DNA from 4 places in the Streptomyces sp. NPDC050806 genome. Region 3 is predicted to be linked to each of the others. Evidence: riboswitches for the same ligand, from Rfam matches in the RefSeq annotation. Region 3 holds a riboswitch; each other region holds the start of a gene.
The links. A riboswitch is a leader RNA that binds a small molecule or an ion and turns the genes downstream of it on or off. The one in region 3 is predicted to bind cyclic di-AMP.
Positions count from the first base shown of each region.

Region 1: it holds a riboswitch for cyclic di-AMP, as region 3 does, so the genes downstream of both, ACZ6WH_RS23225 (C40 family peptidase) here and ACZ6WH_RS35965 (M23 family metallopeptidase) in region 3, are expected to answer to the same signal.
Region 2: it holds a riboswitch for cyclic di-AMP, as region 3 does, so the genes downstream of both, ACZ6WH_RS37380 (M23 family metallopeptidase) here and ACZ6WH_RS35965 (M23 family metallopeptidase) in region 3, are expected to answer to the same signal.
Region 4: it holds a riboswitch for cyclic di-AMP, as region 3 does, so the genes downstream of both, ACZ6WH_RS27010 (transglycosylase family protein) here and ACZ6WH_RS35965 (M23 family metallopeptidase) in region 3, are expected to answer to the same signal.

Region 1 is NZ_JBVJIF010000007.1:242,333-249,788, reverse strand. It holds gene pcrA (DNA helicase PcrA) at 1-2,344, opposite strand, end outside; cyclic di-AMP (ydaO/yuaA leader) riboswitch at 2,788-2,974, shown strand; gene ACZ6WH_RS23225 (C40 family peptidase) at 2,983-4,146, shown strand; gene ACZ6WH_RS23220 (hypothetical protein) at 4,218-4,571, opposite strand; gene ACZ6WH_RS23215 (alpha/beta fold hydrolase) at 5,172-5,972, opposite strand; gene ACZ6WH_RS23210 (GNAT family N-acetyltransferase) at 6,181-6,945, shown strand; gene ACZ6WH_RS23205 (hypothetical protein) at 6,971-7,114, opposite strand; gene ACZ6WH_RS23200 (LuxR C-terminal-related transcriptional regulator) at 7,343-7,456, opposite strand, start outside.
Region 2 is NZ_JBVJIF010000017.1:22,311-29,766, forward strand. It holds gene ACZ6WH_RS37370 (aldo/keto reductase) at 51-1,025, opposite strand; gene ACZ6WH_RS37375 (VOC family protein) at 1,191-1,622, opposite strand; gene ACZ6WH_RS37380 (M23 family metallopeptidase) at 2,261-3,349, opposite strand; cyclic di-AMP (ydaO/yuaA leader) riboswitch at 3,628-3,769, opposite strand; gene ACZ6WH_RS37385 (DUF2332 family protein) at 4,044-5,249, shown strand; gene ACZ6WH_RS37390 (PP2C family protein-serine/threonine phosphatase) at 5,328-6,443, opposite strand; gene ACZ6WH_RS37395 (caspase, EACC1-associated type) at 6,627-7,456, opposite strand, start outside.
Region 3 is NZ_JBVJIF010000014.1:143,481-150,936, forward strand. It holds gene ACZ6WH_RS35950 (DNA gyrase/topoisomerase IV subunit A) at 1-1,835, opposite strand, end outside; gene ACZ6WH_RS35955 (M16 family metallopeptidase) at 2,177-3,559, shown strand; gene ACZ6WH_RS35960 (M16 family metallopeptidase) at 3,580-4,947, shown strand; cyclic di-AMP (ydaO/yuaA leader) riboswitch at 5,290-5,447, shown strand; gene ACZ6WH_RS35965 (M23 family metallopeptidase) at 5,461-6,294, shown strand; gene ACZ6WH_RS35970 (GntR family transcriptional regulator) at 6,530-7,228, shown strand.
Region 4 is NZ_JBVJIF010000008.1:493,391-500,846, reverse strand. It holds gene ACZ6WH_RS27035 (NAD(P)/FAD-dependent oxidoreductase) at 1-533, opposite strand, end outside; gene ACZ6WH_RS27030 (Ppx/GppA phosphatase family protein) at 943-1,896, opposite strand; gene ACZ6WH_RS27025 (DUF501 domain-containing protein) at 1,893-2,444, opposite strand; gene ACZ6WH_RS27020 (FtsB family cell division protein) at 2,488-2,958, opposite strand; gene eno (phosphopyruvate hydratase) at 3,135-4,415, opposite strand; gene ACZ6WH_RS27010 (transglycosylase family protein) at 4,780-5,457, opposite strand; cyclic di-AMP (ydaO/yuaA leader) riboswitch at 5,462-5,631, opposite strand; gene ACZ6WH_RS27005 (transglycosylase family protein) at 5,909-6,964, opposite strand; gene ACZ6WH_RS27000 (cytochrome P450 family protein) at 7,079-7,456, opposite strand, start outside.

The sequences.
Region 1 (7,456 bases), on a different contig from region 3:
CGTGCGTGACGCGGTCACCGATGGCCAGCGCGACCACCTGCCGGTCCTTGGCCCGGCGGGTCGCGAAGCCGCTCGGCCCGGCCTTGCTCCGCGAGGCGGACGAGGAGCCGAAGCCGCCGCCGGAGAAGCCGGAGGACAGGCCGGAGGAGAGCCCGCCCATGGACGCGGACGGCGTCGCCGGGCCGGTCCGCTTCCACTCGACGTATTCGTCCGGGATCTCTTCCAGGAAGCGGGACTGCGGGTTGTACTGGGGCTGGCCCCACGCGCTGCGCATCGTGGAGCGCGTGAGGTAGAGCCGCTCCCGGGCGCGCGTGATGCCGACGTACGCCAGCCGCCGCTCCTCCTCCAGCTCCTTGGTCTGGCCGAGCGCACGCATGTGCGGGAAGACGCCGTCCTCCATGCCCGTCAGGAAGACGGTCGGGAACTCCAGGCCCTTCGCGGTGTGCAGGGTCATCAGCGTGATGACGCCCGTGCCCTCGTCGTCCTCGTCGGGGATCTGGTCGGAGTCGGCGACCAGGGCGACCTGCTCCAGGAAGTCGGACAGGGTGCCCGGATTGTCTTCGTCGCGGTCCTGCTCGAACTCAAGGGCGACCGCGGCGAGTTCCTGGAGGTTCTCGATACGGGTCTCGTCCTGCGGGTCCGTGGACGACTGGAGCTCGGCCAGATAGCCCGTACGCTCCAGGACCGCTTCCAGGACGGTCGCGGGCCCGGCACCGGACTCGACGACGGTCCGCAGCTCTTCCATGAGCGTGTTGAAGCGCTTGACGGCGTTCGCGGAGCGCGCGGCCATGCCGTACGCCTCGTCCACGCGGCGCAGCGCCTGCGGGAAGGTGATCTTCTCGCGGGCCGAGAGGGCGTCGATCATCGCCTCGGCGCGGTCGCCGATGCCGCGCTTCGGGACGTTCAGGATGCGGCGGAGCGGGACGGTGTCCTCGGGGTTGGAGAGCACGCGCAGGTACGCGAGGACGTCCCGGACCTCCTTGCGCTCGTAGAAGCGCACGCCGCCGACGACCTTGTAGGGCAGCCCGACCCGGATGAAGACTTCTTCGAAGACACGGGACTGGGCGTTCGTACGATAGAAGATCGCCACGTCGCCGGCCCTGGTCTCACCCGCGTCCGTGAGCCGGTCGATCTCGTCGGCGACGAACTGCGCCTCGTCGTGCTCGGTGTCGGCGACATAGCCGGTGATCTTCGGGCCGGTGCCGGCGTCCGTCCAGAGGTTCTTCGGGCGGCGGTTCTCGTTGCGCTCGATGACGGCGTTGGCGGCCGAGAGGATCGTCTGCGAGGAGCGGTAGTTCTGCTCCAGCAGGATCGTCGTGGCGTTCGGGTAGTCCTCCTCGAACTGGAGGATGTTCCGGATCGTGGCGCCGCGGAAGGCGTAGATCGACTGGTCGGCGTCGCCCACGACGCACAACTCGGCGGCGGGCACCTCAGGGGTCCCCGGGCCGACCAGCTCGCGTACGAGGGTGTACTGGGCGTGGTTGGTGTCCTGGTACTCGTCGACGAGGACGTGCCGGAAGCGGCGGCGGTAGTGGTCCGCGACGTCCGGGAACGCCTGGAGCAGGTTCACCGTCGTCATGATGATGTCGTCGAAGTCCAGGGCGTTGGCCTCGCGCAGCCGTGCCTGGTACATCGCGTACGCCTCGGCCAGCGTCTTCTCGAAACCGTCGGCCGCCGTCCCGGCGAAGTCCTCGTGGTCGATGAGCTCGTTCTTGAGGTTGGAGACCTTGGCGCTGAAGGACTTGGGCGGGAAGCGCTTCGGGTCCAGGTCCAGATCGCGGCAGACCAGGGCCATCAGGCGCTTGGAGTCGGCGGCGTCGTAGATCGAGAACGATGAGGTGAAGCCCAGCTTCTTGGACTCGCGGCGCAGGATGCGCACACACGCGCTGTGGAAGGTGGAGACCCACATGGCGTTGGCGCGCGGGCCGACCAGCTCCTCCACGCGCTCCTTCATCTCGCCCGCGGCCTTGTTCGTGAAGGTGATCGCGAGGATCTGGCCGGGGTGGACGTGGCGCGTGCCCAGGAGGTGCGCGATGCGGTGCGTGAGGACGCGGGTCTTGCCGGAGCCTGCGCCGGCGACGATGAGCAGCGGCGAGCCCGTGTGCACGACGGCGGCCTTCTGCTGGTCGTTCAGCCCCTCCAGCAGCGCGGCCGGGTCGACGGCGGGGCGGGCCGCGCCGTCGCGGTAGTACGCGTCCCGCTGCACGGGCGCGTCGTAGCGGCCACCGAAGAGGTCGTGCGGCACCTCCTCCGCTGCCGGACGGTCCTCGTCCTCGGGAGGCGGCGGCTCCTCGTCCTTGGGGTCGAGGTCCGCCAGGAAGCTGTCGTCAAAGAGGCTGCTCATCGCCCACCGAGTCTAGGCCGCCCCACCGACAGCCCGGCCCCGGCCGTGAAATTCGGGTGCGGGGAGAAGTGCGGGAGGCGGTGCGGAGAGGGCGGGGACGCGGTGTGGAGGCGGCCGGGGGCACGAGGCGCACGCTTCCCGGCGGCCGGGAGGCGGGCGCCGGGCGGCGCCGAGGGCGCGCGGAGGGTACGGCACCCCGCCGCCCGTCACGGACGGACAACGACACCGGACATTCCGTGGTCGCGACAGCCCTCACATCGGCACGGACACGATCAGGTCACGAAAAGATTGCGGGCAAATCGAACATCAGCCTTCACAGAAGTCACACGAGTTGGCTACCGTGCCGACCGGGCAGCCCGCCCCACCGCCGGTGACAGCACCGGCACGGGCCGCCCCGCCGAGTCCGGTCTGTTCGTACGCACGGCCCTTGCCATACGCATGGCAACTGCTCGTCACCACGGCCAGCCGGAGCCGGGGACCCACACGCACGACCGGGGTGAATCGGCCCCCGCGGAGCGATCCGCACGGCCGTAGGGCACCTTCCGTAGCACCAGTGGGCGCGCGGCCCCACGCGCGCGCTCACGCGCCCGAACCCGACAGCTAACCCGGTAGGCGGTCCACGGAAGGAGTCGCCGGCCTTGGCGTCTCATCGCAAGCCGCGCACCCGCATGCTCACCGTGCCCGCACACCGCCGTACGGCGGCCGGGCTCACCACCGCGGCGCTGGCCTCGGTCACGCTGCTCACCCAGACCGCGGATGCGTCCCCCAGGAAGCCCGCGCCCTCCATGGAGGAGGTCAAGAAGAAGGTCGACGGCCTGTACCGGCAGGCCGAGGTCGCCACCCAGAAGTACAACGCAGCCAAGGAGCGCTCCGCGACGCAGCGCGCCAAGGTGGACGAGCTGCGGGACGCCGCGGCCGAGCGGACCCAGAAGATGAACGACGCCCGGCGGGAGCTGGGCACCTTCGCCTCCGCCCAGTACCGGTCCGGCGGGCTGAGCCCGACCGCGCAGCTGATGCTGGCGCAGGATCCGCAGCAGTTCGTGGACCGCAACCACCTGATGAAGCGGCTCACCGGCCGCCAGCAGGAGGCGGTCGCCGACTACCAGGACCAGCAGGCGCAGGCCGCGCGCAAGCGTGCGCAGGCGACGAAGGGCCTGGAGGAGCTGCAGAAGTCCCAGGAGTCGCTGAAGACGTCCAAGCAGGAGGTCCAGGGCAAGCTGACCGAGGCCCGGCAGCTGCTGTCCCGGCTGACCGCGCAGGAGAAGGCGCGGCTGGCGGAGCTGGAGCGCAAGAAGAAGGCCGAGGCGAAGCGCAAGGCCGAGGAGCTGGCGCGGGAGCAGGCCGAGCGCGAGCGGGAGCAGGACGGCGGTTCGGGCGGTACGGACGGCGGGTCCGGCTCCGGGACGGGCAGCGGTTCCGGAACCGGCTCCGGGGTGCCCGACGGTTCGTACGCGACCAAGGCGGAGAAGGCGATCGCTTTCGCCCGCGCGCAGATCGGGAAGCCGTACGTCTGGGGCGCCACCGGGCCCACGTCGTACGACTGCTCGGGGCTGACCCAGGCGGCGTGGAAGACGGCCGGCGTCTCGCTGCCGCGGACGACCTGGGACCAGGTGAAGACCGGCACGCGGGTCGCAACGGAGGATCTGCAACCGGGTGACCTGGTGTTCTTCTACGACGACATCAGCCACGTCGGGATGTACATCGGCGACGGCAAGATGATCCACGCCCCGAAGCCGGGCGCGAACGTACGCGTGGAGTCGATCTACTACATGCCGATCTACGGGAACGTACGACCGGCCTGAACCGGTTCCGGAAAAGACGAAGTGCGCGGCCGCCCTCAGGGCCGCCCCGCCCATACTGTGTGCGTCGGGCGTCAGGTCCAGAGGAGCGCGATGAAGATGTTGACGACCGTGAGCAGGCCGACGAGTCCGAAGAGCGGCTTCTCCACCTTCTCCTCGTCGCGCTTCACGTAGACCAGACCCAGGATGACGATCAGGACGGCGAGCTTGACGCCGATCTTGATGTTGTCGACCGCGTAGTCCTGCATCTGGTTCAGGCCGACCAGGATGACGCCGGTCACCAGCATCGTGATCGCGCCGTGCAGCATCGCGGGCACGAAGCGGGCGGTGCCCGCGCTCATCGCCTTCATCTGCGTGAGGAAGCCGCCGAGCAGCGAGGCGATGCCGATGATGTGCAGCGCGACGAACACATTGATCACTACGTCCATAGTGGTCGATCGTAGCTCCGGCTCCATGCGGCCCGGCGGGCAGGTCCACCGTCGGCTCGAACTGCCGCGCGCCCCTGGTTCGCGCTCTCGTACGTCACCGGTCGACGTCATTCACCCGGCGGCCAGAAGCGGGCACGGACCGGTAAGGGAGCGGGCAATGCCCGGCAATGGCCCGCTTGCCGGGCGCCGGGAGGTTTAGCGTCCTCGTTCAGGCGGCCGGCTCCCCACCGCCGTCGGTTCCGCCCCGACGGCCGCCGGCCGCCCCCGCCGAAGGTACGGCGGGGGCCCGCTCCCCCTTGACCCGGGCCACCGCCGTACCAACGGCAGGGCGGACGCGGCGGACAGGGAGAGGGGTCGGCGGCGCCGCGAACCCCGAGGGCCCCTCCGGTGCTTTGCTGACGCGAGGGGAACACCGGGCCATCGTCGCCACATTCGTATCGGAAGACGATTGTCGGCAGACCGGGCGGCCGGTTTAGCAATCAATGAATTACGGCTCAGAATTCGACCGACCGGTCGTATTTCGCGTCCCGCACGCCCGCGCCCGCCGGTAACACCGGAACCGGCAGCCATATTCGGCCACGGAAAAGCGGCCTCGGCGGTTCAATGCAAGCGCGGCACATGACCGCTCACCACGAAGTCCCGCAACAGGTCCATCGCCCGTTTCGGCGACTCGCGGAAGACCCCGTGCCCGGCGTCCGCCAGGACGTGCAGCCGTACGTCCGCGTGGCTCAGCCGGTGCGCGAAACGGCGGGCCGCCGAGGCCGTCGCCACCGGGTCCTGCTCGCCGGCCAGGATCAGCGCGCGGCACTCCAGCCGCTCCAGCCCGCGCCAGGGGTCGAACCCCCTCGCCAGCACCGTGCGGAAGTGGTCCAGCACGTCGTCGTTCCAGCGCACCCGGCGGAGCCGGTCGTGGGTGGCCGCGTCCCCGCCGGGCTGCCGGGAGTACAGGGGCAGGCAGACGCGCTCCCACGCCTCGGTCATCTCGTCGCCGGTGTCCCCGGCCCAGTACCGCAGGGCGACGTCCCGCGCCTCCGGCCCTCCCAGCCGTTCGAACATCTCCAGCCGTTCGTACGTGTCCCCGGGCATCACGCTGTCCAGCACCACCCCGGCGAACCGGTCGGGGTGCCGTATGGCCGCCAGCAGCGCGACCCATCCGCCGCTGGACGAGCCCAGGAGGACGGGCCGTTCGATCTCCAGCGCGTCGCAGAAGTCGATCGCGTCGTCCGCCCACCGCTCCCACGTCCACTGGGTCGGCCCGCACCGCACGGAACGCCCGCTCCCGCGCTGGTCGAGGTAGATGACCTGAGCGAATCCGGCCGCGGCGGAAAGCTCCGGTTTGAACAGGGTGTGGTCGGCCCCCGGTCCCCCGTGGAGCAGCACGATCGTCGGCCGTTCGGCCATGTCCGGTCCGTCCGTCTCCAGTTGGGCTCCCTCCACATCGAAGTAGAGCCGAACACCATCACCGATATGTACCCGCACGGCCCTTGACCTCTCTCAAGCAGCCTGATTTTCCAAGGATTCGGGTGGCCCCGGCAGCGTTATGCAAGGGGGCCGAATTCGACCGTCACTATTGCGAAGCTCTCGCAATACGATCGGGTCCGTGGACACAATGACCGAGCACCACCGCGTGCCCGTGGCACGGCCCGAGGTCGTGCGCGCCTGGGTGGACGGCTGGGTGCGTTCGCGCGGCACGGACGGCGCGGTCGAGGTACCGGGCGGCTTCCGGATAGCCGTGGGCCGCACCGACCAGGTCGCGCGGTACGTCCTGCCCGCCGCGGACCCCGCGGTGCTGCGCCGCCTGTCCGTCGCGCTCATCACGCCGGGCCTGTGGCTGAAGGTCTGCGCGCCCCGCTCGGCCGTCGAGCCCGCGCTGCCGGCCTCCTGGGAGTTCCGGGCACCGGAGTACCTGATGACCGCCCCGCTGGGCCGCGCGTCGCACAGCGGGGCGTCACGGGCGGCGGGGGCACCGGAGGTGCCCGACGGGCTGCGGGACGGCCTGGTGCCCGGCGCGGCCCCCGCGCCGCCGCCGGACCCGGCCGTGCTGCCGGGCGGGTACGTCGTCGAGACGGTCGCCCAGGGCGGCATCGTCGACGCGCGCGCGTTCGCCGCGACCGGGGAGGTGGCGGCCGGCGGCCGGGTCGCGCTGGCCGGCGCGACGGCGGTCTTCGACCAGGTCCGCACGGACCCCGCACACCGCCGCCAGGGGCTGGGCCGGGTCGTGATGACGGCTCTGGCGGCCCGTGCGGCGCAGCAGGGCGCCACGCAGGGGGTGCTGGTGGCCCGGGACGACGGGCTGTCCCTGTACCGGGCCATGGGCTGGGAGCTGCACTCCCCCGTGACCACGGCGGTGCTCCGCAGACGGGGCACGCGGTGAGCACCGCCTCGCTCGCTCATCGCACTCAGTGGAGGGCGAGGCTCTTGCCGCCGGCGGCGTACGCGTCGTACGCCGCCCGGGCGCGGGAAGCGCCCGCGCGGTCCCGCCGCGCCTCCGCCCGGGCCGGGTGACCCGCCTGGTCACCCCGGTAGCGCCATGCGTTGGTCACTGCGCCCACCTCCGCGGGGAGTACCGGCCGGGGTACCACCGCGGAGGTGCCCGGTTGGTCACTTCCAAGGTATGACCGGGTGGTCGCCTCGCGGTGACGAGCCACGGAACACCCCGGGACATCGAACGGTATTCGCCGAGCGGGCCCCGGAGTGCGGGCCTGTCGCGTACACTGCCCGCCGCCCGGCCCCAGGAGGCCGAACTCCCGGACCGGCAGCGGCAGTCGGCGTCAGATCAGGCGGCGGGCCGTCGCCCAGCGCGTCAGCTCGTGGCGGTTCGAGAGCTGGAGCTTGCGGAGGACCGCCGACACATGCGACTCGACCGTCTTGACGGAGATGAAGAG
Region 2 (7,456 bases), on a different contig from region 3:
CAGGGGATGGTGGATGGTCCCTGCGCCCCTTCGGGGGCGGGGGATGGTGATTACGCCGAGGCGGCCGTCAGGAGCTTGAGGTCCTCGTCGGGGAGGGTGAGGGTGCCGAGGGCCATGAGGGCCGGGAGTTGGGCGACCGTGCGGGCGCTGGCGATGGGGGCCGTGATCGTGGGCTGGGCGGCGAGCCAGGCGAGGGCGACGGTGGCCTGGTCGGCCTCGTGGCGCTCGGCGACCTTGTCGAGGGCGGCCAGGACGCGGCGGCCGCGCTCGGTGGCCAGGTGCTCGGCGGCCTTGCCGGAGCGGGCGCTGTCCACGTTCGTGCCCGGGCGGTACTTGCCGGTCAGGAAGCCGGAGGCGAGGCCGTAGTACGGCATGGCACCCAGGCCGTAACGGGCGGCGACATCGCGCAGCGGGCCCTCGTACGTGTCGCGGGAGACGAGGTTGTAGTGCGGCTGGAGGGCGACGTACTTGGTCAGACCTTCGCGGGTGGAGAAGTCGAGGGACTCCTGCAGGCGCTCCGGGGAGATGTTGGAGGCGCCGATCTCGCGGATCTTGCCGGCCTTCACCAGCTCGTCCAGGGCGGAGATGATCTCGGAGACCTCGACCGACTCGTCGTCGTAGTGGGTGTAGTAGAGGTCGATGTAGTCGGTGCGGAGACGGGCCAGGGAGTCGTCGACGGCCGCCTTGATGTTGGCGGCGGACAGGCCCTTGCGCTCGGGGAGTGCGCCGACCTTGGTCGCGATGACGAGGTCGGAACGGTTGCCGCGGGCGGTGTGCCAGTCGCCGATGATCTTCTCGGACTCGCCGCCCTTGTTGCCGGGCACGAAGAAGGAGTACGCGTCGGCCGTGTCGATGAAGTTGCCGCCGGCCGCGGTGAACGCGTCCAGCACCTCGAAGGACGTCGCCTCGTCGGCGGTCCAGCCGAAGACGTTGCCACCGAGGGACAGCGGCGAGACGGAGAGCGAGCCGAGCGGCTTGGAGGAGGGCACCGGGCCGGGAACGGAAGCAGGAGTGGAAGTGGCCATGTTTCCGTTCAGCGGGGCGAGTGTGAGGGTTATTCCGTCGACCGGTCGGTATTCCCTCGGCTGGTCGGTATTCCGTCGACCGGTCGGCATTCCGGTCAGCCGCCCGGGCAGGCTGACGGTCGGTCACTCGGGCGGGCTGACGGTCGGTCGCTCACGGGCAGCGGGCTAACGCTCGCTCAAGGGGGACGGGGCCTCCTGGACGATCCAGCCGTTGCCGTCGGGGTCCTTGAAGAGCATGAAGGCGTTCCAGGTCTCGCCGCGGCCCGCGGTCCAGCCGTCGGCACCGAGGTGCTGGACGGGACCGACGTCGACACCCCGCTGGATCAGTTCGGCACGGGCCGCCTCGATGTCCACCACGCACAGTTGGAGGCCCTGGAGCGAGCCCGGCGCCATATCGGTCTGGCCGGGGGCCGGGGGCATGCCCTGGATGAGGGCGATCGAGCAGCGGGAGCCGGGCGGGGTGAGCTGGATGATCCGTACGCCCTCGGCGATCTGCGCGTCGGTGTCGACTTTGAAGCCGCACCGGTCCGCGTAGAACTCCTTCGCCCGGTCCAGGTCGGTGACGGGGACGGTGATGACTTCGAGGGTCCACTCCACGGTGTCCGTCCTTCGGTCGGCGCGCCGTCGGCGTGACCGGCGCGAGATGGGGTCCCTTGCGGGGGCCCTGCGGCGGGTCCTCCCATTCTGCGCGGGTGGCGTGGCTTCCGCTCCTCAAACGCGCGCCTGTGCCACGTACACGTACCTGTACGACCACGTACCTGTACGACCGCGTACCTGTGCGACCTCGCGCGGCCCAGGACCAGGCGCCTGACCGTACGGACGCACGGCGGCCCTATGGGGGTACCGGCCCACGGGCGTATCGGCCCATGGGCGTACGGACGCACGGGCCTACGGGCGTACGGAAGCCGGCGGCCCCGGTGTGTGGGGCATCGGGGCCGCCGGAGAGTGCGGGTCCGCGTACGGAGGGCCGGGACGGTCCGTGGGCACGCGGAGACCCGGCCGTCGGCCACCGCCTCTCCCCTCCTGCTGTGTGCGCCCTGCGGGGCGGGGCGCACGAGGCGGCGGCGACGGCGGACAAGTGCCCGGAACGGGCGAACGGAAGCCCGCCGGGCGAAGAATGGGCCGTTTTCGGGGCCGTCGACCGTTGACCGTCGACCGTTAGCCGTCGGCCGTCGGCCGTCGGCCGTCGGCCGTCGACTGTCGGATCAGACCAGGTCAGGCCGGGTCGGACCGGGTCAGAGCTTCAGGCCGTGGTCGCGGAGCCACGGCAGCGGGTCGATCGGGGAGTCGGCACCCGGCCGGACCTCCAGGTGGAGGTGCGGGCCCGTGACGTTGCCCGTGGCGCCGACCCGGCCGATGACGTCGCCGGAGTTCACCTTGCCGGAGGTCTTCACCATCGAGGAGAGGTGGCAGTACCAGAGCTCGGTGCCGTCGTCGAGCGTGACGACGATGCGGTAGCCGTACGAACCCGCCCAGCCGGCCTGCGTGATCGTGCCGCCGTGCACCGCCTTGGCCGGGGTGCCGGTCGGCGCGGCGAAGTCGAGGCCGGTGTGGTCGGCGGCCCAGCGGTCGCCGCCCTGCCCGAAGGTGGCGGTGATGGTGAACGAGGAGACCGGGAGGGTGTAGCTCTTCGCCAGCTCGGCGAGCTTGGCGGCGCGGGCCGCTTCGGCCTTCTTGCGCTCCGCCTCCTCGGCCTTGGCCTTGGCTGCCGCTTCGGCCTTCTTCTTCGCGGCCTCGGCCTGCTGCCGGCGCTCGGCGGCCTCCGCCTCGGCCTGCTCGACGGCGGCCTTCTCGGCGGCCTCGCGGGCCTCCTGGTCGGCGGAGTTCTGTGCCTGCTCGGCCTGTTCCATGATGCGGGCGCGGAGGGCGTCGCCGCCCTGGGAGTGCTCGCCCCCGGCGGCGCCGGCCGCCTGCGTGAACGGGCCGCCCTGTGCGTTCGCCGTGTCGGCGGAGTCGTGCGAGCCCAGCTTCTCGGACACGCGCTCGGCCATGCCGCCCAGGTCGGGCATGGATATGGAGACCTGCGGCTTGCCCTGCGCGGTGGCGATGCCGCCCGCGCCGACCGCCGCCATGACGCCGACGCCCAGTACCGTGCTGCTGCGGGCGAGGCCGCCGCCGCGCTGCTTGGCCACACGGTGCCGGCCGCGTACGGGGCGTACGGACTCCTCCGTGGGGTTCCATTCCTCCCACGCGCCGTCGTGCACGCCGTCACCTGCGCCTGCGCCGTACGGCACGCCATCGTGGGCGCCGCCGCGCGCGCCGAAGGCCACGGCACCGCCGAAGGCCACGGCACCCGTACCGGTCATCGGGCCCGTACCGGCCATCGGGCCTGTAGCGGTCACAGGACCGGTAGCGGTCACAGCGGGGAAGGTGGCCGTGTCGGAGACCGCGGGGAAGGCCGCGGTGTCGGCGAACGCCGGTTCCGTGTGGGCCCCGGGGGCCTCGTGGCCACCCGGATACGGGTGCGAGTACGGGTGCGGAGACGAAGAATCCTGGTACGCGTGCGGGTCGTGCACCGCGCCCTCGTGCGTCGCGAACGGCTCGTACGCGGTCCGGCGGGACGGTTCGGGGGCAGGCTTGTTGGACGCCACGGGGGCGCACTCCTTTCCTTCCTTCTCGCCTACCGGGTTAGCTGACGGGTTCGGAGCAGGAAGGTCTCCTACGGGCGGCTCCGGGGGAGTCGCCCGATTCACCCCAAGGTGGTGGTTCCCCGGTTCCCTTGGCGGGTGGTGCGGTAATGAAGTGCGCTGTTGGGATTCGGCGTCGGCGCGCGTTGCCGTCTCTTGCGACGGCTGTAACGACCGCGCTCCGTTATCGGACAGTAATGGACGCGACGGCTGGATTCCAAGCGTTCCCCGGAATCCGTACGACCGCTGACCAGGACTTATACACGCAGCCACGGCTAAATTGGGGCGAGTTGGCCGTGGATCGGAAACCCCAACCGGACTGATCGTTTGTCACTTGTTATGCGGAGGGGTGCGCCTCGGCTACGGAAAGTGAGAGCAGTAGCGTCTGATCATGGTCGTCAACAGCGCGCAGGCAGTGGCTGATCGGTACGCGGACTTCGCGTGGCAGCAGGCGCGGGGCGAGTCCGACGCCCACGAGGAGTTGACCGCCCGCATCAGCCAGGACCCGGACTTCTGCGACTTCCTGGCCGTCTCGCTGCCGCACGGCAACCAGCAGCAGCCCAACCTCCTGCTCGCCGCCGTCCGTTACCTCGACGGCCCGCACGCCGAGCAGGGCCCGCGCGGCGTCTTCGCGTACCGGAGCTGGCGCGAGTGGACGATCCGGCACTGGGACGACGTACGCGACGTCATGAGGCAGCGGCTCGCCCGGACCGACGAGCCCGCGCGCTGCGCCACGCTGCTGCCCGTCCTCGCCCGTCTCCCCCAGCCGCTCGCGCTCCTGGAGGTCGGCGCGGCGGCCGGGCTGTGCCTGCATCCGGACCGGTACCGCTACCGGTACGACGGCGGGCCGGAGTTCGGGGACCCGGGCAGCCCGGTGGTCCTTCCCTGCCGCACGTCCCCGGGCACGCCGGTACCGGCCGCGCCGCCGCGGGTCGTCTGGCGGGCCGGCCTCGGCCTCGACCCGCTCGACCTGTCCGACCCGGACGACATCCGCTGGCTCCGTGCCCTGGCCTGGCCGGGCCCGCGGGACGACACGGCCCTCGGAACGAGTGCCGGTACGGGCACGGGGGGCGCCCGGCCCGGTGGTACTGGGAACGGCGGCGGCACAGGGAACAGCGGTGATACGGGGTACGGCGGCGGTACGGGGAACGGTGGTCGTACGGGCAACGGTCGTCGTACGGGGAACGGTGGTGTGTCCGTCGCGGACCGGGCCGGCCGGCAGCTCGCCGCCGTCGAGGCGGTACGGAACGCGCCGCCGGTGCCCCTCGTACGCGGCGACCTCCTGCACGAGCTGCCCGCGCTGGCCGCGCAGGCGCCGCCCGAGGCGACGCTGGTCGTCTTCCACACGGCGGCACTGACCCACCTGCCCCTGGAGCGCCGCGAGGAGTTCGTCCGGGTCGTACGGTCGCTGCTCGTGGACCGGCCGGGCCACTGGGTCTCCCAGGAGCGCCACAGCGTGCTGCCGTGGCTGCCCGGCCCGCGCCCCGCCGACGCGCGCCTCCTCACGCTCGCCGTCGACGGCCGGCCCGTCGCGCTCACGGAGCAGCACGGGCGGAGCGTGCAGTGGCTCGCGGAGCCGGAGCCGGAGCCGATGTAGCCGGCCCACGGCCAAGACTCCCCCCGCCGGTCTGCGGAAGCTCCGAGGGCTCCCCCCGGCCCACGGAGACTCCGAGACTCACCCCTCCGGTCGACGGAGCGCCAGCAGGGCCATGTCGTCCTCGGTCTCGCCCCCCGTGTGCCGTGCCACGTCGTCCACGAGGGCGTCCAGCAGCGCGTCGGGGCCGGGGAACACCCGGCCGGAGAGCCGGACGGCCGGTTCGTAGAACACGCCCCTGGAGTCCCGCGCCTCGGTCACCCCGTCGGTGAACAGCAGGAACATCGCGCCGGGCGGGAACCGGGACTCGTCCGCGCGGTCCGGCCAGCCCGCCACCTCGCTCAGCCCGAGGGGCAGCGCCGCGGTCCGCGGCGCCAGCTCGCTCAGCGTGCCGTCCGCGCACAGCAGCAGGGGCGCCGGGTGGCCGCGGTTCAGCACCCGCAGCACCCCGCGCTCCTCGGACGGGACCTCGGCGAGGACGGCCGTGGTGAACCCCTCGAACTGGTCCAGCCCCTCACGCCTGCTGCCCTCGCGCTGCAGCGCCCGCTCCAGCCGCCCGGCCACCGCCTCCAGCGTGGCCTCCTGCTCCGCGGCCTCCCGGAAGGCCCCGATGACGATCACGGCGGCCTCCACGGCCTCCAGCCCCTTGCCCCGTACGTCGCCGACGATCAGCCGTACGCCGTGCGGGGTGTCCTGCACGGCGTACAGGTCGCCTCCGATGCGGGCATCCGCCTGCGCCGCTTCGTAGCGCGCCGCCACGTCGAGCCCGCTGATGCGGTCCGGCGGCAGCGGCAGCACGGCGCGCTGGGCCGCCTCCGCCACGTCCCGCACGGAGGCCAGCCGGGCGTCGCTGATCCGTACGACGCGGTTGATGCCGAGCGCGAGGACGGCCACGACCAGGACGGTCACCGCCTCGGTGTACGACTCGTAGCCACCCATCCGGCCGTGGAAGGCGACCACGCCGATCTCCGCCAGGACGGCGAGCGCGGCGGTGAGCGCGGTGTGCCGCAGGGAGTACAGCGGCGCCGCCACCAGGGGAGCCGCCGAGAAGAAGGGCGCGGCGGTGTACCGGGTCGGCGTCAGCAGGTCGAAGGCCAGGCCGCCGATCAGGAAGATGGCGGGCAGCCAGCACACCAGCCGGCGGCCGAACCTCGGCAGCCCGTCCCGACGGGCCTGCCGCTCCCGCTCTCCCGGCATGCCCGTTCCGCCTTGCCCCATCCGCACCGGCCTCTTTCCCGCGCCGCTTCCCGTGTGCCTCTTCGCGCTCCCGTCACCACCGCCGTCCCAGGGTGACCGCCCTGGAACGGTACGGCGACCCGGCGGGGGCCGGACGGGCGACCCCTCGGAGTCGGCCGGGGCGCCGCCGGCCAGTACGGCCCGTCAGCTTCTGAGCCGTACCGCGACGGAGTACAGCCGGGTCGCCTGGGCGGTGCGGGCGTTGTCGTCCGCGACCATGTACAGCACCCGGTGGCCCGCGTAACGCCCGGACAGCGCGGGGCCCAGCGCCATTCCCTCGACGTTCTGCAGGACCGGGTTGGGCTGCGGCTCCTCGGTGCTGATGCCGCCCCACGGGCAGCGGGAGAGGTCGAAGAGCAGTTGCTTGGGCGCGATGAGGTCGTTGTCGTGCTTGGTGACGGAGGTGTGGCCGGTGACGTCGTCGGCCGTGGTGAGGTCGACCTCGTAGACGCGTATGCCGTTGCCGAGGCCGCTGATGTAGCCGCGCTCCAGGGCGAGCAGATGCGTCTCGTCCACGGCGACCAGCTCGGACAGGAAGAGCCCCTCCTCGGTCTGGTACGCGTACTGGCTCTCGGGGGTGTACGCCTTGCCCGCGGCGCCCTTGTAGCGCTCGATGCGGATCTGGTGGCGGCCGTGCACGTCGTCGTCGCCCAGCAGCGGGCCCTCCATGCCCGCGAAGAGGTGCTTGCCGTCCGGGGTGACCGCGAGCGACTCCAGGCTGCGGGTGTTGTCGGCGGCGCCCTTCGGCGGGGGCTTGAAGGCATCGGGCACCGGGAGGTCCGGGCCCTTCTGCTTGCCGTCGGCGAGGCTGAAACGGCGGATCGCGGGGCCCAGCTCGGAGCTGGCAAGTACCGTCCCGCCACCCTTCTCGACCACCAGCCCCTCGCCGTCGAACTCCGGGAATTTCGAACGGTCCGACCGGTAGAGACCCTGCACTCCGGTGACCTCGGGGCGCAGCTTCTCGGGGCTGCCGA
Region 3 (7,456 bases):
CCGTCCTCCAGGGTGAGGAATTCGGAGATCTTCGCGCCGCCGGACAGGCTGGGCGCGGCGGCCGTCTCCGGGAGCTGGGGCAGGTCGATGACCGACAGGCGCAGCAGCCGTCCCGTGGAGGTGACCGCGCCGACCTCGGCGCGGGCGGTGGCGGGTACGGCGGAGACGATGACGTCGTGCTTGGCGCGCTTGGCGTCGATGTCGAAGGAGCCCTCGCCGCCCGACGTGCGCGCCAGCAGGCCCGTGGAGGACAGCAGGACGCGGCAGGGGTCGTCGGCGACCTCCAGCGGCACCGCGGCGGCGGTGGCGCCGGAGGACTCCAGCAGGACGGTTCGGCGGTCGCTGCCGTACTTCTTGGCGACCGCGGCCAGTTCGCTGGAGACCAGCTTGCGCAGCTCGGCGTCGGAGTCGAGGATCTTGGTCAGCTTCTCGATGTCGGCGCGGAGGGTGTCGCGCTCGGACTCCAGCTCGATGCGGTCGAACTTGGTGAGGCGGCGCAGCGGCGTGTCGAGGATGTACTGCGTCTGGATCTCGCTCAGCCCGAAGCGCTCGATGAGGCGCTGCTTGGCCTCGGCGGTGTTGTCGCTGGAGCGGATGAGGCGGATGACCTCGTCGATGTCGATGAGGGCGGTGAGCAGGCCCTCGACGAGGTGGAGGCGGTCGCGCTTCTTGGTGCGGCGGAACTCGCTGCGGCGACGCACCACCGTGAAGCGGTGGTCGACGTAGACCTCGAGCAGTTCCTTCAGGCCCAGCGTCAGCGGCTGGCCGTCGACCAGCGCGACGTTGTTGATGCCGAAGGACTCCTCCATGGGCGTGAGCTTGTAGAGGCTCTCCAGGACGGCTTCGGGGTTGAAGCCGTTCTTGATCTCGATGACGAGGCGGAGGCCGTGCTCGCGGTCGGTGAGGTCCTTGACGTCGGCGATGCCCTGGAGCTTCTTGGCGCCGACCAGGTCCTTGATCTTGGAGATGACCTTCTCGGGGCCGACCGTGAAGGGCAGTTCGGTGACGACCAGGCCCTTGCGGCGCGCGGTGACGTTCTCGACGGTCGCGGTGGCGCGCATCTTGAAGGAGCCGCGGCCCTTTTCGTACGCGTCGCGGACGCCGGAGAGGCCGACGATGCGGCCGCCGGTGGGCAGGTCCGGCCCCGGGACGTACTTCATGAGCGTCTCGAGGTCGGCGTTGGGGTGCTTGATGAGGTGCCGGGCGGCGGCGATGACCTCGCCGAGGTTGTGCGGCGGCATGTTCGTCGCCATGCCGACGGCGATGCCGGAGGCGCCGTTGACGAGGAGGTTCGGGTAGGCCGCCGGGAGGGCGACCGGTTCCTGCTCCTGGCCGTCGTAGTTGGGCTGGAAGTCGACGGTGTCCTCTTCGATGGACTCCGTCATCAGGGAGGTGGCGGAGTCCATGCGGCATTCGGTGTACCGCATGGCGGCGGGCGGGTCGTCGTTGCCGAGCGAGCCGAAGTTGCCGTGGCCGTCGACCAGCGGCAGCCGCATGGAGAAGGGCTGCGCCATGCGCACCAGCGCGTCGTAGATGGACGCGTCGCCGTGCGGGTGGAGCTTACCCATGACCTCGCCGACGACGCGGGCGCACTTGACGTAGCCGCGGTCGGGGCGGAGGCCCATCTCGTTCATTTGGTACAGGATGCGGCGGTGTACGGGCTTGAGGCCGTCGCGTGCGTCGGGCAGGGCGCGCGAGTAGATGACCGAATACGCGTACTCCAGGAAGGAACCCTGCATCTCATCGACGACGTCGATGTCGAGGATCCGCTCCTCGAAGTCCTGGGGCTCGGGGGTGCCCCCTGAGGGTCGGGTCTTCGTGCTGCGGCGGGCCATCGCGGCTGCGGCTCCTTCGCTCGAACTCGGCTTCGCTTACGGCTGGGCGTCTGCTGTTCCGGCGGGGCGGCGCGAGTGCGTGTCCGTCCTGCCGGGCGGCAGGCTCGGTGCCGGTGCTGGGTGCTCAACGGCTGAGCCTGTCGCGGACCATTGTGGCCCGCGGGTCTGACATCGCCGACCGCGACCCGTCCGTACGCCCGTCCGAGCCGAATGTGCGGCGGGCCTCGTTCCGGGGAATCTCCTTGCGGCGGGGTGCCGGGCGGGAACTTCGCCAGATGTCGGCGCGCTTGCATACAGTGACAGAACTTCCTCGCAAGCGGATCGAAGGGACGTACATGCCCATGGGTCACACGGCCACAGAACAAGCCGGGTCCGGCGGCCTGACAGCGACCGAGCACCGGCTGGCCAACGGCCTGCGTGTGGTGCTCTCCGAGGACCACCTGACCCCCGTCGCGGCGGTCTGCCTGTGGTACGACGTCGGCTCCCGGCACGAGGTGAAGGGCCGCACGGGCCTTGCGCACCTCTTCGAGCACCTGATGTTCCAGGGCTCGGCGCAGGTGAAGGGCAATGGTCACTTCGAGCTGGTGCAGGGCGCCGGCGGTTCGCTCAACGGCACCACGAGTTTCGAGCGGACGAACTACTTCGAGACCATGCCGGCCCATCAGCTGGAGCTCGCCCTGTGGCTGGAGGCGGACCGGATGGGTTCGCTGCTGGCCGCGCTGGACGAGGAGTCGCTGGAGAACCAGCGCGACGTGGTGAAGAACGAGCGCCGCCAGCGGTACGACAACGTGCCTTACGGTACGGCGTTCGAGAAGCTGACGGCGATGGCCTACCCGGAGGGTCACCCGTACCACCACACGCCCATCGGGTCGATGGCCGATCTGGACGCGGCCTCTCTGGAGGACGCGCGGACCTTCTTCCGTACGTACTACGCGCCCAACAACGCCGTGCTGTCCATCGTGGGCGACATCGACCCCGAGCAGACGCTGGCCTGGGCGGAGAAGTACTTCGGCTCCATCCCGGGCCACGACGGCAAGCAGCCGCCGCGGGACGGTTCGCTGCCCGAGACCATGGGCCGGGAGCTGCGGGAGGTCGTGCACGAGGAGGTGCCTTCGCGGGCTCTCATGGCGGCGTACCGGCTGCCGCACGACGGCACCCGTGAGGCTGATGCCGCGGACGTGGCGTTGACGATCCTGGGCGGCGGCGAGTCCTCGCGGCTGTACAACCGCCTCGTGCGCCGCGACCGCAGTGCCGTCGCGGCGGGCTTCGGGCTGCTGCGTCTGGCGGGCGCGCCGTCGCTGGGCTGGCTGGACGTGAAGACCTCCGCGGGTGTGGAGGTGCCGGCGATCGAGCGGGCCGTCGACGAGGAGCTGAAGCGCTTCGCCGAGGAGGGGCCGACCGCCGAGGAGATGGAGCGGGCGCAGGCCCAGTTGGAGCGCGAGTGGCTGGACCGCCTGGAGACGGTCGCCGGGCGCGCGGACGAACTGTGCCGGTACGCGGTGCTGTTCGGTGACCCGCAGCTCGCGCTGAGCGCCGTACAGCGCGTTCTGGAGGTGACTCCCGAGGAGGCGCAGGCGGTCGCCGCGGCCCGGCTGCGTCCGGACAACCGCGCGGTGCTGGTCTACGAGCCGACCGGGCCCGCCGAGGCCGCCGCGGTGGAGGCCACCGAGGCCGACGCGACCGCCGCCCAGCACGACACCGAGACCGAGGAGGCGGCGCAGTGACCGAAGCCGTGACCCCCACCATGACGTTCCACCCGCAGCCGCAGGCCGGGCAGCCGAGGCCGTGGGCGTTCCCGGCGCCGGTGCGCGGCCGGCTCGGCAACGGCCTGACGGTGCTGCGTGCCGACCGGCCGGGCCAGCAGGTCGTCGCGGTCGAGATCAACCTCGTGGCGCCGCTGGAGGCCGAGCCCGCCGGCTTGGACGGTGTCGCCACCATCATGGCGCGCGCGCTCTCCGAGGGCACCGACAAGCACGACGCCGAGGAGTTCGCGGCCGAGCTGGAGCGCTGCGGCGCCACGCTGGACGCGCACGCCGACCACCCCGGTGTCCGGGTCTCCCTCGAAGTGCCGGCCTCGCGCCTCACGAAGGCACTGGGCCTGCTGGCCGACGCGCTGCGTGCCCCGGCCTTCCCCGACGGCGAGATCGAGCGCCTGGTGCGCAACCGTCTGGACGAGATCCCGCACGAGCTGGCGAATCCGGGGCGCAGGGCGGCGATGGCGCTGTCCAAGCAGCTGTTCCCGGCCACGGCCCGGATGTCCCGGCCGCGGCAGGGCACGGAGGAGACGGTGGCGCGTATCGACGCCACCGCGGTGCGTGCCTTCTACGAGGCGCACGTGCGTCCGGGGACGGCCACCGCCGTGGTCGTCGGTGACTTCGCCGGGGTGGACCTGGACGCTGCGCTGGAGGAGACCCTCGGGGCGTGGGCGGGCTCGACCGCGGAGCCGGTGGCGGCCTCGCCCATCGTGGCCGACGACACCGGCCGCGTCGTGATCGTGGACCGGCCCGGTGCGGTGCAGACCCAGCTGCTGATCGGCCGGATCGGCGCCGACCGGCACGACCGGGTGTGGCCGGCGCAGGTGCTCGGCACGTACTGCCTGGGCGGCACGCTGACCTCCCGGCTGGACCGTGTGCTGCGCGAGGAGAAGGGCTACACGTACGGCGTGCGGTCGTTCGGCCAGGTGCTGCGGTCCTCCGCCGACGGTACGGGTGCCGCGATGCTGGCCATCAGTGGCTCGGTGGACACCGCCTCCACGGGGCCCGCGCTGGAGGACCTCTGGAAGGTGCTGCGGACGCTGGCCGCCGAGGGGCTGACCGACGCCGAGCGGGACGTGGCGGTGCAGAACCTGGTCGGGGTGGCGCCGCTGAAGTACGAGACGGCGGCGGCCGTCGCGGGGACGCTCGCCGACCAGGTCGAGCAGGAGCTTCCCGACGACTTCCAGGCGCAGCTGTACCAGCGGATGACCGAGACGGGCACGGTCGAGGCGACCGCCGCCGCGGTCAGTGCCTTCCCGGTGGACCGGCTGGTGACGGTTCTGGTGGGCGACGCCGCGGAGATCGCGGAGCCGGTGCGGAAGCTGGGCATCGGCGAGGTGTCGGTCGTCAAGGGCTGATGCGGAGCGGGCCGGCGGCGGAGAGGACCGTCGCCGGGCCTCGCGATAACGGCTGTGAATTCGCTCGCGCCGTACGGCGGGAGGGCGGGCCGGAACGGCTCGTACCGGTGTCGTCACGGGGTGGCGTGAAAGTCGTCAACGCCGCTCACATATCAGGACATAGTGGATCCCGGGTCGCCAATGCGGCCCGGGATCTCTACTTTTGTCCGGAATGCAGTAGGTGGTTGCTCGCGTGCCGTGTGGCGTCCGGCACAAACTCCTGTTTCTGTTTGCTGATCGCGAGATGTCCCGTTTAGCGTCGGTCCGGCTGTTCGACAGAAGTGCGCCGCACCCGCGGCCGCCGGGCAGTCATCGCCGAGTCCCCGTACGGCGCGAGCCAGGGGAGCCGGGGACCCACATGTCCCTTGGGGTGAATCGGGCGACTCCCCCCGGAGCCGCTCGTAGGAGACCTTCCTGCTCCGAACCCGTCAGCTAACCCGGTAGGCGAGAAGGAAGGAAAGGAGTGCGCCGGTCATGGCGTTCACCCGTGCCACCGGCAAGCACCGCCGCCCCGGCCGTGCTGCCCGGACCACCCGCAACATCGCCGGCATAGCCGCGGCGACCGGCGTCGCCGTTTCCATCGCCTCCCCGGCGCTGGCCGCGAACGAGGACCCGGCCGCCACCACCGCCGACACCGGCCTCACCCGCGCCATCGCCGACACCGGCGACCGGGTCGCCGACAACATCGTTGCCCAGGCCGACGCGCAGGAGGAGGCCGCCGAGGTCGCCGCCGCCCGCGCCAAGGTCGAGGACGCGGCCGTGAAGAGCGCCGAGGACGCCAAGAAGAAGGCCCAGGACGAGCGCCGCAAGGCCGCCGAGGCCGCCAAGGAGAAGGCCGAGAAGAAGAAGGCCACCGAGGCACGCGCCTCGCGCTCGGAGGCCCGTACCACCCTCAGCGCCTCGGGCTTCGTCGCGCCGATCTCCGGCAGCTACGTCTCCACGCCGTACAAGGCCTCCAGTGGCCTGTGGTCCTCCGGCAGCCACACCGGCATCGACTTCCACGCCGCCTCCGGCACCGCCGTCCACGCCGTCGGCGCCGGCACCGTCGTCGAGGCCGGCTGGGGCGGCGCGTACGGCAACAACGTCGTCCTGAAGATGGACGACGGCACGTACACCCAGTACGGCCACCTGTCGTCCATCGGCGTCTCGGTCGGCCAGAAGGTCTCCGCGAACCAGCAGATCGCGCTGTCCGGCAACACCGGCAACACCACCGGCCCGCACCTGCACTTCGAGGCGCGCACCGGCCCGGAGTACGGCTCGGACATCGACCCGATCGCGTACCTGCGCTCGCACGGCGTCAACGTCTGACGACCGCGCACCCTACGGCGCGCTCCGCGTACCACCCGAAGCCCCGGCCCGACGGCCGGGGCTTCGGCGTCCCCGGACACGCTTCCGCCCCCGCGCTCCCGCGTACCCCTTTCCTCGGCCAAAAAATATCCAGGAATTCGTCACGGCCATCGGAAATGGCGGCCCGGTGTCATAGAGTCACGGAAAAGGCGCCGCCCGGCGGCGTTTCCGGAGGATTGCGGCGGAGGCACGGACGATGCGAGGAAATATTTCGGCGCATGCGGTCTGCACGGCGATTCGCGACGACATCGTCTCGGGCGCGTTCCCGCCCGGTTCCCGGCTGATCGAGGAACTGCTCGCCTCCCGGTACGGCGTCTCCCGCGTCCCCGTACGTGAAGCGCTGCGCACCCTGGAGTCCGAGGGGTTCGTCACCACTCGCCGGCACGCGGGCGCGTGCGTCGCCGAGCCGACCGAGCAGGAGGCCGCCGACCTCCTGGACATCCGCCTCCTCCTGGAGCCCCTGGGTGCCGCCCGTGCAGCGGCCCGTCGCTCCGCCGCGCACCTGAAGGTGCTGCGCGGTCTGGTCCGGCTCGGGCGCGCGAGAGCCCGCCACGGCAACCCCGACGACCTGCGGCAACTGGACGGCTGGTTCTACGGGACGCTCGCACAGGCGAGCGGCAGCGCCAGTATGACGGCGCTGCTCATTCAGGTGCGCCGCAAGATCGACTGGGTGTACGCGGTCGACCTGGGCCGGGTCTCGCCGGGGGACGTGGACCGCTACTGGCAGGAGCTCGGCGCGATCGTGGACGCGGTGGCGCGCGGCGACGCCGAACGCGCCCGCGCGCTGACCGCCGCCCACGTGGAGCGCACGATGCCCGCCCACCGGCTGCGCCGTCCCGCACCCGCGGTGAGGGAAGCGAAACGGTCCGTAAACATGGCGCGCGTTCAGGATTAACACCGCTGCCGTATACAACTCATGGGGGAATTCCGTCCCCTGTGGTCGGCTGCAATCGGCGTGCCTGAATTTCGAGAGTACGCGCACGGCGAGGTAATTCCGTGTGCGGCATTGCGTGGATGCCGTCGCATTCTGCTTGCGGTGGGGGCGTTTCCCGCTGGAGGTCTTCGACGCGGTTGTGCTTGCAGGGCGCGCGGAAATTCCGTACAGGCCGGCAGGCCGGCAAGG
Region 4 (7,456 bases), on a different contig from region 3:
TCGGCGCCCGCGAAGCCACCGCCGATGAAGACGAAGGTGAGCGCCTTGCGGCGGATCTCCTCGTCGGTCGTCGACTCGGCCTTGTCGAGCTGCTCAAGCACGTGGTTGCGCAGGCCGATGCCCTCCTCGACGCCCTTCATACCGATGCCCTGCTCGGCCAGGCCGGGGGTCGGGAAGGTGCGGGAGACCGCGCCCATGGCGATGACCAGGTAGTCGAAGGGCAGCTCGTACGCCTCGCCCACGAGCGGGGCGATCATGGCGACCTTGCGGTCCTGGTCGATGGTGGTGACGCGGCCGGTGAGAATCTCGGCACCCGGCACAGCGCGTCGCAGCGGGACGACGACGTTGCGCGGCGAGATGCTGCCGGCGGCAGTCTCGGGGAGGAAGGGCTGGTACGTCATGTACGAGCGCGGGTCGACGACCGTGACGGTCGCCTCGCCGTACCGCATCTTCTTGAGGATGCGGCGTGCCGCGTACAGGCCTACGTACCCACCGCCTACTACGAGGATCCTGGGACGCTCCGTGGTGCTCATGTCATCGAGTATCCACCCCCACTTGGGGGGTCGCTCGTGAGGGCCTTCACAAGCAAGGAAGAGGGGTCTGCTACACTCCGCGCCTTCGTGATCGACGCCATAGTCACGCGGGGGAACCACAGGGTCCCGCCGAGCGTTGCACACCCCTCCTCATCAGGGCTTGCGGCCCTTTGTGAGGCTGGACCACGCGTCACATAAGCGCGTCTTTAAGCCCGCCGAAACCGCACATTCCCCGGTGCGCGCTCACAGGTGAGCCCCGAAGGGACGAGTGCGGGTCGACTTGTTGCCCCATCGGGCGCTTTTTTCATGTGAAGAGTTTCACGAACATTTTCTCCGGCACGCCACGAAGGGGCTCCGGAACGCGTCACTCACGCGCCCCGAAGCCCCTCCCCGTACCTTCCAGAAGCCCTCAGCGGGCCTCTCGGGCAACGCTCCAGGCGATGCCGTCCAGGATGTCGTGCTCGGAGACGACGACCTCCTGAGCGCCCGTACGCTCCATGATCGAAAGCAGTACGAGGGCACCCGCAGCGATCACGTCGACCCGGCCCGCGTGCATCACCGGGATCGCCGCGCGCTCGTCGTGCGTGGAGCGCAGCAGCCGCTCGGTGATCTCCCGGACCTCCGTCAGCGGGATCCGCGCGTGGTGGATGGCGGCCGAGTCGTACTCCGGCAGCCGCAGGGCGATGCCCGCGAGCGTCGTCACCGAGCCCGCGAGCCCCACCAGGGTGTGCGCCCCGTCCAGCGGCACGGTCTCCGCGGCCTTGTCCAGCGCCGCCGCGATGTCCGCCGTCATCGCGGCGATCTGCTCGGCCCCCGGCGGGTCGATGACCTCGCCGTCCCGGACGAGGTGCCGCTCGGTCATCCGGACACAGCCGACGTCCACGGAGCGGGCGGCCTGCACGGAGCCGGCACCGAGCACGAACTCCGTCGACCCGCCGCCGATGTCCACGACCAGGTAGGGCTCCTCCATGTCGGCGCGGCCCGTCAGCTCCTTCGTCGCGCCCGTGAAGGAGAACTCCGCCTCCTGGTCGCCGGTGATGACCTCGGGCTCGACGCCCAGGATGTCCACCACGCCGCGCACGAAGTCGTCCCGGTTCTCCGCGTCGCGCGAGGCCGAGGTCGCCACGAAGCGCAGCCGCTCCGCGCCCAGCTCCTCGATCACGGCGGCGTACTCCCGGCAGGCCGCGAAGGTCCGCTCCAGCGCCTCCGGCGCCAGCCGGCCCGTACGGTCCACGCCCTGGCCGAGCCGGACGATCTTCATCCGGCGGTCCAGGTCCTTCAGCTCGCCGGTCTCCGGGTCCAGGTCCGCGACGAGCAGACGGATGGAGTTGGTACCGCAGTCGATGGCGGCGACGCGCTTCACTCGGAGGCTCCCTCTTCCTGGTTTCCCTCGTTCCCGCACGGGCCCACGCAGGGGCCCTTCCGCCACCACTCCGGCAACATGGCGATGGCCTCGTCGCCCAGCGGGTTCACGCCGGGCCCCGCCGCCAGCGAGTGGCCGACCAGGACGTGCAGGCACTTCACCCGGTCCGGCATGCCGCCCGCGCTCGGGAAGCCCTTCAGCTCCTCGATGGCGTCGCGGCGCCGGATGTAGTCGTCGTGGGCCGCGCGGTAGGCGTCGGCCAGCTCCGGGTCGGTGGCCAGCCGGTCGGTCATCTCCTTCATCACGCCGTTCGCCTCCAGCGTGCCGATCGCGGAGGCCGCGCGCGGGCAGGTGAGGTAGTACAGCGTGGGGAAGGGCGTGCCGTCCTCCAGGCGCGGGGCCGTCTCGACGACGTCCGGGTTGCCGCAGGGGCAGCGGTGCGCGATGGCGCGCAGGCCGCGGGGCGGGCGGCCCAGCTGCTCCCGGAACGCCGCGACGTCCGCGTCGGTGGGCTCGGTGGGCTCGGTCTGGGGAGGCGGCGTGTCCATGCAGGCTTCTCTTGTCGTCAGGGTTGTACGGTCGGCCGCCCCATCATCCCCCGGCGGCGCGCCCTCGCGCGTCGGCGGAGTCCAGGCCGGACCAGATCGGTTCGTACCACGGGCGCTGCACGGCGCCCTGTCCGGCGCGCGGCCGGCTCGCGCCGGTGCCGTCCACGACGGTGTAGCCCGTCTCGCCGGGCAGTACGTAGTGCAGGTGGCGGCGGGCCTGCTGGCGCACGTACGCGGGGTCCTGCCAGCGGGCCTTCTCCTGGCGCAGCCGCTGTACGGCGTCCTGCGTGGTCTCGGCCTGGCGGCGCTGGTCGTCGATGTCCGAGCGCTGGGAGACGTAGGCCCTTATCGGGTACGCCAGGGCCACGACCAGCGAGCACAGGACGAGCGCGAGCAGCGCGGCGCGGCCGGTGAGCCGGCTGCGGCGCGGGGAGCGCGCGCGGTAGACCCGGGCCGCGGCCTGCTCGCCGAGCGCCTTGAGCCGGGTCGCGGTCGAGAAGCGTTCCGCGGACACCTGCCGCCTCCCCTGCCTCGCCTCGTACATACGTCCCCGGCAACGGTACGGGACCGCTGCCGGGGACGTACGGAAGCCGGGGCTTTCCGGCCGCGGGGCCGTCAGCACTCAGCCTTTGAGGCGCGGGGTGTCAGCCTTTGAGGCGCGGGCGTCAGCCCTTGAGCCGCAGGGCCGACTCAGCCCTTGAAGCGCGGGAACGCGCTGCGGCCCGCGTACACCGCGGCGTCGTCGAGGATCTCCTCGATGCGCAGCAGCTGGTTGTACTTGGCGACGCGCTCGGAGCGGGCCGGGGCGCCGGTCTTGATCTGGCCGCAGTTGGTGGCGACGGCCAGGTCGGCGATGGTGACGTCCTCGGTCTCACCGGAGCGGTGCGACATCATGCACTTGAAGCCGTTGCGCTGGGCCAGCTCGACGGCGTCCAGGGTCTCGGTCAGCGAACCGATCTGGTTGACCTTGACCAGGAGGGCGTTGGCGGAGTTCTCCTCGATGCCGCGGGCCAGGCGCTCGGGGTTGGTGACGAACAGGTCGTCGCCCACGAGCTGCACCTTGCTGCCGAGCTTCTCGGTGATGACGTTCCAGCCGGCCCAGTCGTCCTCGAACAGCGGGTCCTCGATGGACACGAGCGGGTACGAGGCGACGAGCTCCTCGTAGTACTCGGTCATCTCGGCGGCCGAGCGCTCCTTGCCCTCGAACTGGTACTTGCCGTCCTTGTAGAACTCGGAGGCGGCGACGTCCAGCGCGAGCGCGATGTCCTGGCCGGGGGCGTAGCCGGCCTCCTTGATGGCCTCCAGGATGAGGTCGAGGGCCTCACGGTTGGAGCCCAGGTTCGGGGCGAAGCCGCCCTCGTCGCCCAGGCCGGTGGCCAGGCCCTTGGCCTTCAGGACCTTCTTGAGGGTGTGGTAGACCTCGGCACCCCAGCGCAGCGCCTCGGAGAAGGACTCCGCGCCGATCGGGGCGATCATGAACTCCTGGATGTCCACGTTGGAGTCGGCGTGCGACCCGCCGTTGAGGATGTTCATCATCGGAACGGGCAGCACGTGCGCGTTCGGGCCGCCGAGGTAGCGGAACAGCGGCAGGTCGCTGGCCTCGGACGCGGCGTGCGCGACGGCCAGGGAGACGCCCAGGATCGCGTTGGCGCCCAGGGAGCCCTTGTTGTCGGTGGCGTCCAGGTCGAACATCGCCTGGTCGATGAGGCGCTGCTCGGTGGCGTCGTAGCCGACCAGCTCGGGGCCGATCTGCTCGATCACGGCGAGGACAGCCTTCTCGACGCCCTTGCCGAGGTAACGGTTCGGGTCGCCGTCACGCAGCTCGATGGCCTCGAAGGCGCCGGTGGAGGCGCCGGACGGCACGGCAGCGCGGCCGGTGCTGCCATCGTCGAGGCCGACCTCGACCTCGACCGTGGGGTTGCCTCGCGAGTCGAGGATCTCGCGAGCTACGACGACGTCGATCGACGGCACGTTGTCTCCTTCATGGGTGTCATCTGGAGTTCTGCAACACGAGCCTAACGGCCCGGGGACCGTCCGCCTGCCCCTAGCCCCTTCCGTGAGACGAAAAAGGACCCAAAGGCCCTCAATACGGGAGGTAAGAACCGGTTTTCATGGCGGACATATCTGCCATAACGGGCACTACGCATCTGAGCGGCGGCCCGCCCGGATGCCTGCGCGCCAAAGCCGCCCCGCAAACGTGAAGCCCCGCCGTGACGCGCTCGGGGGCTTCGCGTCGCGGCGGGGCGGTCACACGGGCCGGGCCGCACGCCGATCGTGCACCGATCGGACGGCGGCCCCGGCCGGGGGGGCTGTCAGGACCCGTCAGTGAGGCGGATCAGACCTCGAGCTTCTGGCCCGGGAAGATCAGGTCGGCGTTGTCGCCCACGGTCGACTTGTTGTTCTCGTAGACCGTCTTCCAGTTCTCGCCGTGCGCCTTGGCGATCTTGCCCAGGGTGTCGCCGGACTTCACGGTGTAGTTGCCGTGGCCCTGCTTCGGGGCGGCCTTGGGCTGCACCGACTGCGGCTTCGGGGCGGCCTGCTGCTTCGGCGCCTCCTGCTTGGGGGCGGCCTGCTGCTTCGGCGCCTCCTGCTTCGGGGCCTGCTGCTGGGCCTGGCCGGAGCCGGTGTCCACCTGCGCGGCCGGGCCACCGGCGGTCAGGCCGCCGGCACCGGCGCAGCCCCAGGCACCCGGGCCCTGCATGGCGAGCAGCTTCTCGGCGGTGGCGATCTGCTGGTCCTTGGTGGCCAGGTCGGCACGCGGCGCGTACTTGGTACCGCCGGCGGCGGCCCAGGACTGGTTGTTGAACTGCAGGCCACCGTAGTAGCCGTTACCGGTGTTGATCGACCAGTTGCCGCCGGACTCGCACTGGGCGACCTTGTCCCAGGTGGCGACCGAGGCGGCGTTGGCGGAACCGGCGGTCATCAGCGGAACGGCCACGGCGGCGCCGGCGACACCGGCGAGCGTGACGACGCGGACGGCCTTCGAGGGGCGGCGGTGCTTGCCCTTGAGCATGGTTGTTCTTCCTCACCGACGCCTGCGAGGTGAGCTGTCGGGTTCGGGCTGTGAGTGGCCCGGCCGGACGCGCTTCCGCACACCCGGCTTCACCCCAAGCCGCCCGCTGCGTTTCCACTGCGGTGACGGCACTTACCTTGGGTCCCCCGCTCCTGCCTACGGCGCTTGCGCGACGGTTGTCCGACCGATCACCGGCAGGATTCGGCGAATGATCGGCGGGCCCGCTTGGTGCGAGCGGTGAAGAACGTAAACACACACCCCTCGGCGGTTCAAACCACCCTTTCGTAGGACAGTTGACCGTTTTCGATCATCGAAACCATCCGTTTGCGCAGGTCGAACACGGTATGGAAACAACGGATACGGCGGGCGGAAACGCTCCGGGACGAGACCCATGTCTCACTTTCCCCAATTGGGTACAACCCGGCCGCACTTATGCCGCCCGCCCCCTGCGTCACTGCCCCAGATCGAGCCGCTGACCAGGGTGGATAAGGTCCGGATCGGTCCCGATGACGCCCTCGTTGGCGGCGTACAGGCCGGTCCAGCCCCCGGTCAGCCCGCGCTCCTCGACGATCGCGGACAGGCTGTCGCCGGGCCGCACCGTGTACGTGTCGTCGCCACCCGAGGTACCGCGGTGCGCGTCCCCGCCGCGCGAGGCGTGCCGCCCCGTGGAACGGCCGTCCTTCCCCTTGCCGTCCGCCCTCTCGCCCGCACCGTCGCCCGCCGAGCCGCGGTGGCGGCCGGTACCGGGGGCCGAGGGGTCGCCGGAAGGAGCGGACGCGTCGCCGGACGGCCGGTCGGCGGAGCCGCCCGCATCCCGCCCCGCGGAGTCCTCACCGGAGTCCGCGCCGGAACCCTTGTCGGCGTCCGTGGCGCCGTCGGACGGCTTGGCGGTGGCGTCGCCGGACGGCTCGGCGTCGGGCTCGTCCGCCGGCGGGGTCGTGGCCTCATCGGAGGGGTCGGTCGTGGCGTCGCCGGACGGCTCGGAGGAGGCACCGTCGGACGGCTGCGCCGAGTCGCCGCCGCCCTCCTCGCCCGTACCGGCGGACGGGCCGCCGGAGGCGTCGTCGCCGGACTCCGAGGGCTGCGGGGCGGGCGCCTCCGACCCGCCCGGGTCCACGTCGGGTATCAGGCCGTCCACGTCCAGGCGGGCGTTGACGGCGCAGCTGGGCCAGGCGTCCGGGCCACGGTCGTTCAGGATCGACTCGGCGACCGCGATCTGCTGGGAGCGGCTGGCGAGGTCCGGGCGCTCGGCGTAGGACTCGCCGCCGTAGTCCCGCCACATCTGGAGGGTCAGCTGGAGCCCGCCGTAGAAGCCGTTGCCGGCGTTGGCGCTCCACATGCCGCCGCTCTCGCACATGGCGACGCGGTCCCAGGTGGCGGTGTCGGCGGCCTGCGCGCCGCCCGCCGTCAGCAGCGGCAGGGCCAGGCCCGCACCCGTGACGGAGGCCGCCACCAGGAGGGCGGGGGCCTGGCGGGGGCGGCGGTGTCTACCGTTGCCGGAGCGCATGCGAATGCCTTTCGAGCGGCGGCTTGAGTTGTCGCACGCAAGGTAGCGGGGGCCCGGTCCGGTCTCAAGCCGGTGTAGCGGAGATCACGCGTGGATCACGCCGCTGACGCCACGTCAGTTCAGGCCCTGTTCCGCACCCTTGTCTCGTTCCGGTACCTGCGGGAATGCCCTTTCTGACACCCCGTCCGAAGCGCCCGGCTGCTCGGGCGTGAACCGCACCGGCAGGGCCCGGAGCCCGCGCATGATCAGGCCGCCGCGCCACCGCAAATCGTCCGGATCCGCAGCCGGCTCCAGATCGGGCAGCCGGGTCAGGAGGGTCGCCAGCGCCGTACGGCCTTCGAGGCGGGCCAGCGGCGCGCCCAGGCAGTAGTGGATGCCGTGCCCGTACCCGAGGTGCTGGTTGTCGCGGCGCCCGAGGTCCAGCGCGTCCGGCTCCTCGAAGCGCGCCGGGTCCCGGTCCGCGGCCGCCAGTACGACCAGCACAGGGTCGCC